2 regions of the Pseudomonas sp. PGPR40 genome follow, and region 2 is predicted to be linked to the other one. Evidence: riboswitches for the same ligand, from Rfam matches in the RefSeq annotation. Region 2 holds a riboswitch; the other holds the start of a gene.
The links. Region 2 has a riboswitch for cobalamin ahead of MEB48_RS11445 (CbtB domain-containing protein). Riboswitches for the same ligand answer to the same signal wherever they lie in the genome.

Region 1 (3,404 bases), on a different contig from region 2:
AGAAGCCGTCATCCGTCCCTCGCGATAAACCGCCTCCGCCCCTCGCCCACCATTCGGGCTCAAGCCACGAGCAATCGGCTCAAGTTCAGTGCTGGTCAACGAGTGGTGATAGGTGTGCCCACGCAACAAACCTTCCGGCAATTCGACCGCCTGCAAGGCCAACGCGGCAAGACGCTTCTGCATCACCGCATCACCGGCCAGCAAGCCGACCAGTTCAGCGCGAGTGCCCTCGACATCGGTCAAGGAATCCAGCAGATACAGCATGCCGCCACATTCGGCGAGTAACGGTTTACCCGCCGCGTGGTGAGCGCGGATCGCCGTCAGCATCGACGTGTTTTGTGACAACGCCACATGGTGCAATTCGGGGTAACCGCCCGGCAGATAAAGGCTGTCTGCTTCTGGCAATTCGGTGTCGCGGATCGGCGAGAAGAAAGACAATTCGGCGCCCATGGCCCGCAACAGATCCAGGCTTGCGCCATAGGTAAACGCGAAAGCTTCATCCCGGGCCACGGCAATCCGCACACCGGCCAGCAACGGTTCGGCTGCGATCATTTCAGGCGCGGCGAATTCCACGGCCGGCGGTAGCGCGACGTCGCAACTGCTGGCCAGTGACTCGGCCGCGGCATCGAGGCGCAGGTCGAGATCATTCAATTCACTGGCCTGAACCAGACCGAGATGCCGACTTGGCAATTCGATGCCGGTTTCCCGGGACAATGCGCCGTACCAGCGCAAGCCTTCAGTCAGGCTGCCTTCGAGCAACTGCGCATGACGCACAGTGCCGACCCGGTTGGCCAGCACACCGGCAAACGGTAAATCCGCCTGATAGCGCGCAAGGCCCAGGGCCAGCGCGCCAAACGTCTGCGCCATGGCGGTGCCGTCGATCACGCCGAGCACCGGCACACCGAAGTGCCGCGCCAGATCGGCGCTGGATGGCGTACCGTCAAACAACCCCATGACACCTTCGATGAGGATCAGATCGGCTTCGCCAGCGGCCTCCCACAATAGACGCCGACTTTCTTGCTCGCCGACCATCCACATGTCGAGTTGATAGACCGGTGCACCGCTGGCGCGCTCGAGAATCATCGGGTCGAGAAAATCCGGGCCGCATTTGAACACGCGAACTTTGCGCCCCCGATTGCGATGCAAACGAGCGAGCGCGGCGGTAACGGTGGTCTTGCCCTGACCGGAGGCCGGCGCGGCGATCAGTACCGCCGGGCATTGACGATGGCTATTCATAAAGTGCAGTTCACAACTCGACGCCTTTTTGCGCTTTGATTCCGGCCTGGAAGGCGTGCTTGATCATGCCCATTTCAGTGACGGTGTCGGCCAGCTCGATCATCTCTTGTTTGGCGCCACGACCGGTGACCACCACATGCTGCATCGGCGGACGCGCCTGCAAGTCGCTGAGCACCTGATCGAGATCGAGGTAGCCGTGCTTGAGGGCGATGTTCAATTCATCGAGCACCACGAGGCCAATGGCCGGATCGCGCAGCAATTCGCGGGACACCGCCCAGGCAGCTTCGGCGGCGGCGATGTCGCGCTGGCGGTCCTGGGTTTCCCAGGTAAAGCCCTCGCCCATCACATGAAAACGCACCTGCTCCGGGAAGCGCCGGAAGAACAGCTCCTCGCCGGTGCTGGTGCGCCCCTTGATGAACTGCACCACGCCGCATTGCATGCCGTGACCCATTGATCGTGCGAGCATACCGAACGCCGAACTGCTCTTGCCTTTGCCATTGCCGCTCAGCACCAGCAGCAGGCCGCATTCATTCGGCGAGTTGGCGATGCGTTCATCGATCACGGCTTTTTTGCGCAGCATGCGTGCCAGATGGCGTTCGTCACGATCAGGGGTATCAGTCATGGGGGAGCTCTCCGTTGAGGCTGGATAACGGCGGGCAGGCACAAGAATAGACGGCAAAAAGCCTGGCATCGCCCACCGTGATGCCGCTGAATGGATCAGGCCGGTCTCCGGGCTCATGAGCGGCTTACGCCTGACTGCGCGCCTTCCCATGTCAGTTCGACACAGTGGCTCAAGGCGCAATCTTCACTCATTTACCGTTGCGGGGGCAGCGCCGGGATCGTGATCATTCTTCGGGTGAAGAGATTCACTCACCGGCTTCCCTGTTTCACTCTGTCGGCCACCGCCACAGAGCACCTGAAACAAGCCGCGAAGGTTAGAGGGTTGGGGGTGGAGCGTCAATTAAAGCCGGGGCGCCGCTGAGCGAATAACTGCCATCGATCAATTAACTGACGCCAATCTTGTGCCACACTGCCAGCAGTGATATCAAAGAGCCACAACCTGACAACACAATAACAAGGGTGAGCCACATGCAAGGCATGATCATCAGCAATCCGAAGCTGGAATTCCTGCGACCGGTGCTGGAACGCTGGTTTGACTGTATCGACCGCTACAACACCGTGCGCGGCGATAACGACACACCTTATTGGTACGACGAAAAAGCCAACCTCGGCCTGCTCTCCGCCGCGGCCTGGATGGCGGAAATGGTCACCTTGCAACAAACGCCGACGCGCAAGCAGAACGAAGAAGGTGAACGCAACGCCCGCGCCGATCTGTTTATCGCCAGCAGCGAAGAGCGCGCGTATCTCCAGGCCACCCAGCGCTGGCCGCGGGTCAATAGCCTGAACCTGACCCACGCACTGGCGGACATCACCAGCGACGCGAAGCGGATCAGCTACGCCAGCGACCTGAAACTCGGTTGCCTGTTCGTTGCGCCGCAAAAAGCTCAGCAGAGCGCTACACCCGAAGAACTTCAGGACATGGTCGATGACCTGCAGAAGGAACACTGCTGCGCCGTAGCCTGGTATTTCCCGTATGCCTACCGCAAGTTGCGCAACGAAGCCGGAAACTATCACCCCGGCATCGCCGTGCTATTCAAGGAAGCCCGCGGCTGACCGGTTGAACCATCGAGCGTCTACGCTTCTCTATGATTACGTCAATGCATTCATAGGGAAGATCAGTAATGCGCAAACCCCAGCTCGTTTTCATCATCGCGCTCGCCGGAGGGCTCGCCGCCTGTGGTGAAACCTCCACCTTGCAAGTTTCGGATGGCACAGGTCCCTCGCCCAAGTTGCCAGAGCCGAATAAAACCCTGATCCCGACGGTGAACATCGCCCCGGCGATCGGGTGGCCTGAAGGGGCGAAACCTGTCGCCGCGGCGGGGACTCAGGTGACGGCGTTTGCCGAAGGCCTCGATCATCCGCGCTGGCTCTACGTGCTGCCCAATGGCGATGTGCTGGTGGCTGAAACCAACGCACCACCCAAACCCGATGGTGGCGGCGTTCGCGGCTGGGTCATGGGCAAAGTCATGGGTCGCGCCGGGGCTGGCGTCCCCAGCCCGAACCGCATCACCCTGCTGCGGGACAAGGACCACGACGGCGTCGCTGAA
Region 2 (3,404 bases):
TTTCCTGTCAGAAAAAGGGCATGAGCACATTTCAGATGAAGATTGCTCATGATCGAAGGCGGGGATTATCGGGGATTTTACGCGGCGCTGGCCAATGCCAGGGTGGCCTGGGCGTATTTTTGTCGTGGTATCAGCAACTTTGCCGGTGCCTGCGCCAAATGTTCGGCCAGTGCCAGCGCGGCACTTTCCGCTACGCCATAACAGCCAGTGCGTTCGAACGCGATGTCTGAGTGGTGGCTGAGTTGCGGTTGATAGGCCGCCAACTGTTCGCTACTGAAGTACGTCAAGGGCAATGCCAACTGTTCGGCCAGTTCGATCAGCCCAGGTTCTTCGCGCTTGAGGTCGATGCTGGCCAAGGCCTTGATCTCATGAAGCTCGATTTGATGGGCTTGTAACGCCTGATCGAGTAGCGCCCGCAGCGTGCTGACGGGGCAGCCGCGCTGGCAACCCAGGCCGACCACCAGGGTCGGCGCTGCGCTGACGTCCGTCATGCGGAGTATTGGCCATCGCTTTTGCGGCGGAACAACCAGGCGCTGATCAGGCCCAGGGCCAGCCAGAACGCCATGTTGGTCAGCTGCGAAGCGATTTTGAATTGTGTTTCCAGGGCTTGCGGAGCGAGCATCGAATGGACTTCCGGTTGCGGCGCACCGATCACATGAGGCACGGCCAGAATCGCCACGCCGAGGATCTTCATCAGCCAGTGGCTGCTGAACACGATCAGCGCGATGCCGACAGCGGTGGATGCGGCAGTGCCAATCCACCAGACCTGCCGTTGCGCCAGATCCGCCGCGGCAGTGCCCGGCAGCTCAGGTGGCAGGCCGAGGGTTGGCGCCAGCACGAACGTCGCATAACCGGCCAGACCCCAGAGCAGACCTTGGGAGGTACGGCGTGGAGCGCGCAAGGTGTAGAGACCTGCCAGCATCAGGGCGAAACCGACCGCTACCACCAGATTGCCGCCGGTGGTCGACAGCACGCGCTGCCAGCCATCTTCCGGCTCCCAGGCTTCGGCATCATGGGTATGAGCGGTGACAGCGCCCGCGGCGTGCTCGTGGATTTCAACAGCGGCCGGTTCGGATTTTTCGTAAGTCTCGGCCTGCAAGATCAGCGGCGCCACCCAGAAGCTTTGCAGCAGGGTCAATAGCAGGGCGGCCAGCAGCCCGGTGAAACCTGCGGTTTGCGCAATACGCTTGATCATGTCAGCAGGTCTCAATGGCACGGAAAGGCGGAACTGTGACGGGTATCGTGCGCGGCATTGTGTACCGCTTCGATGTGCGAAAAACCGGCGAAATACACAAGGCTAGCGCCAAGGATCGACGCACAAAAAGCGGCGGTCAGGCGTTGGCTCAAGGTTGAAGTGGTGCTGGCGGTGCTATTGGCGGTACTGCTGATGATCGACATGGCGCTTCCCTCTGGTCTGTCAGCGGGTGAATAGAGCGCATGAAAACCTCCGCACGCCGGGCACGCAGAGATTTCGAACAGCGCCCGCCCACCGCGGATTTGTTATTCAGTGAACGTAAAAGTCACTTTGTGTTGCGGGCCGGTCTCCGGGCTCGCGAGGGGCAGGGCTTGCGCCGACACCTGCAAGCATCACCTTCCCATGCCCTATGCGGGCACAGTGGATCTGACGCTTCACTCGCTTACCGTTGCGGGGGCAGCACCGGAATGACATGGCTTTAGAGTAAAGCACATGATTCACCGGTTTCCCGTTTCACCCTGTGAAGGGCACCCGTAACAAGGCGTGTAGGAGAGCATGGGCGGGGGTTGGGCGTCAATTGGCAGGGGTTCTCAACTCGATACCGAGGCGTTTCCATTGATCGTTCCCACGCTCTGCGTGGGAATGCCTCAACGGACGCTCCGCGTTCGGCTCTGAATGGGACGCAGAGCGTCCCGGGCTGCATTCCCACGCAGAGCGTGGGAACGATCAAGATAAATTGTGGGCGACCACGTTCTGTAGGAGCGAGGCTTGCCCGCGAAGGGGCCGGTCGGGGTGCCACAAGACATTGACCCGCCCCGACACGATGCGTAGCCTTGCGCTTTCGAGGTTCTTCGGTGTTTGCCGAAGCTAAGAAGGGAACGCGGTCGATGCCGCGGCTGCCCCCGCAACTGTGAACGGTGATGTTCGCTGCCACGCCACTGCAAGCCCTGATCCATCAGGTTCGCGGGAAGGCGCAGCAAACGCCAGTCGAACGATTGGCACACCGTCAGCCAGGAGACCTGCCTCGACACAGATTCTCACTTTCAACCGGGCGGGGTGATCCGGTGGCGAAACTCTTGCGCGCGCGCACCTGCCGCAGCGATTGTCGTCCCGTATGCCCGCCACCTTGCCAAAGGGCATCCGATGAAAACACTGGCCAAACTCCCCGTCACCATCGTTACCGGCTTCCTCGGCTCGGGCAAAACCACCTTGCTGCGCCACATGCTCGACAACGCCCAGGGCCGCCGTATCGCGGTGATCGTCAACGAGTTCGGCGAGCTGGGCATCGACGGTGAAATCCTCAAGCAGTGCTCGATCGGTTGCACCGAAGAAGAAGCCAACGGTCGCGTCTACGAACTGGCCAACGGCTGCCTGTGCTGCACCGTTCAGGAAGAATTCTTCCCGGTGATGCGCGAACTGGTCGCGCGTCGTGGCGACCTTGACCACATTCTCATCGAAACTTCGGGCCTGGCCCTGCCAAAGCCTTTGGTTCAAGCCTTCCAATGGCCAGAAATCCGCAGCGCCTGCACCGTCGACGCGGTGATCACCGTGGTCGACAGCCCGGCCGTCGCCGCTGGCACCTTCGCTGCGTTCCCGGATCAGGTCGACGCCATGCGCAAACTCGACCCGAACCTGGACCATGAATCACCGCTGCACGAACTGTTCGCCGACCAACTGGCCAGCGCCGACCTGGTGATCCTCAACAAGGCCGACCTGATCAGCCCTGAAGACCTGGCCCGTGTGCGCCTGGAAGTCGCCGAAGAACTGCCGCCAGCGGTGAAAGTCATCGAAGCCAGCAGCGGTCGTCTGCCACTGGACGTGCTGATCGGCCTCGGTGCCGGTTCGGAAGAACACATCGACAGCCGCCACAGCCATCACGATCATCACCATGAAGGTGAAGACGACCATGACCATGACGCGTTCGATTCCATCTCTATCGAGCTGCCGCAAGCCGACGAAAGCCTGCTGATGGATGCGCTGACTCAATTGGTAGTTCAGCACGGCATTCTTCGGGTGAAAGGTTTTGCAGCGGTGCCGAACAAGCCGATGCGTCTGCTGATCCAGGGCGTGGGCACGCGCTTCGACAAGCACTTCGACCGTCAGTGGGGCGCTGAAGAGGCGCGCACTACCCGTCTGGTATTGATCGGTCAGGATCTGGATGCCACTACGCTCGAAGCGCAATTGCGCGCTGCGCTCAGCGTTTAATCCA

Region 1: it holds a riboswitch for cobalamin, as region 2 does, so the genes downstream of both, cobO (cob(I)yrinic acid a,c-diamide adenosyltransferase) here and MEB48_RS11445 (CbtB domain-containing protein) in region 2, are expected to answer to the same signal.

Annotation. Positions count from the first base shown of each region.
Region 1 is NZ_JAKLSP010000005.1:31,394-34,797, forward strand. Features, by position in the region: gene MEB48_RS06170 (cobyrinate a,c-diamide synthase) at 1-1,236, opposite strand, end outside; gene cobO (cob(I)yrinic acid a,c-diamide adenosyltransferase) at 1,247-1,858, opposite strand; cobalamin riboswitch at 1,940-2,171, opposite strand; gene MEB48_RS06180 (hypothetical protein) at 2,326-2,910, shown strand; gene MEB48_RS06185 (PQQ-dependent sugar dehydrogenase) at 2,979-3,404, shown strand, end outside.
Region 2 is NZ_JAKLSP010000011.1:16,093-19,496, reverse strand. Features, by position in the region: gene MEB48_RS11455 (cobalamin biosynthesis protein) at 78-491, opposite strand; gene MEB48_RS11450 (CbtA family protein) at 488-1,195, opposite strand; gene MEB48_RS11445 (CbtB domain-containing protein) at 1,207-1,398, opposite strand; cobalamin riboswitch at 1,519-1,745, opposite strand; cobalamin riboswitch at 2,023-2,236, shown strand; gene cobW (cobalamin biosynthesis protein CobW) at 2,339-3,400, shown strand; gene cobN (cobaltochelatase subunit CobN) at 3,404-3,404, shown strand, end outside.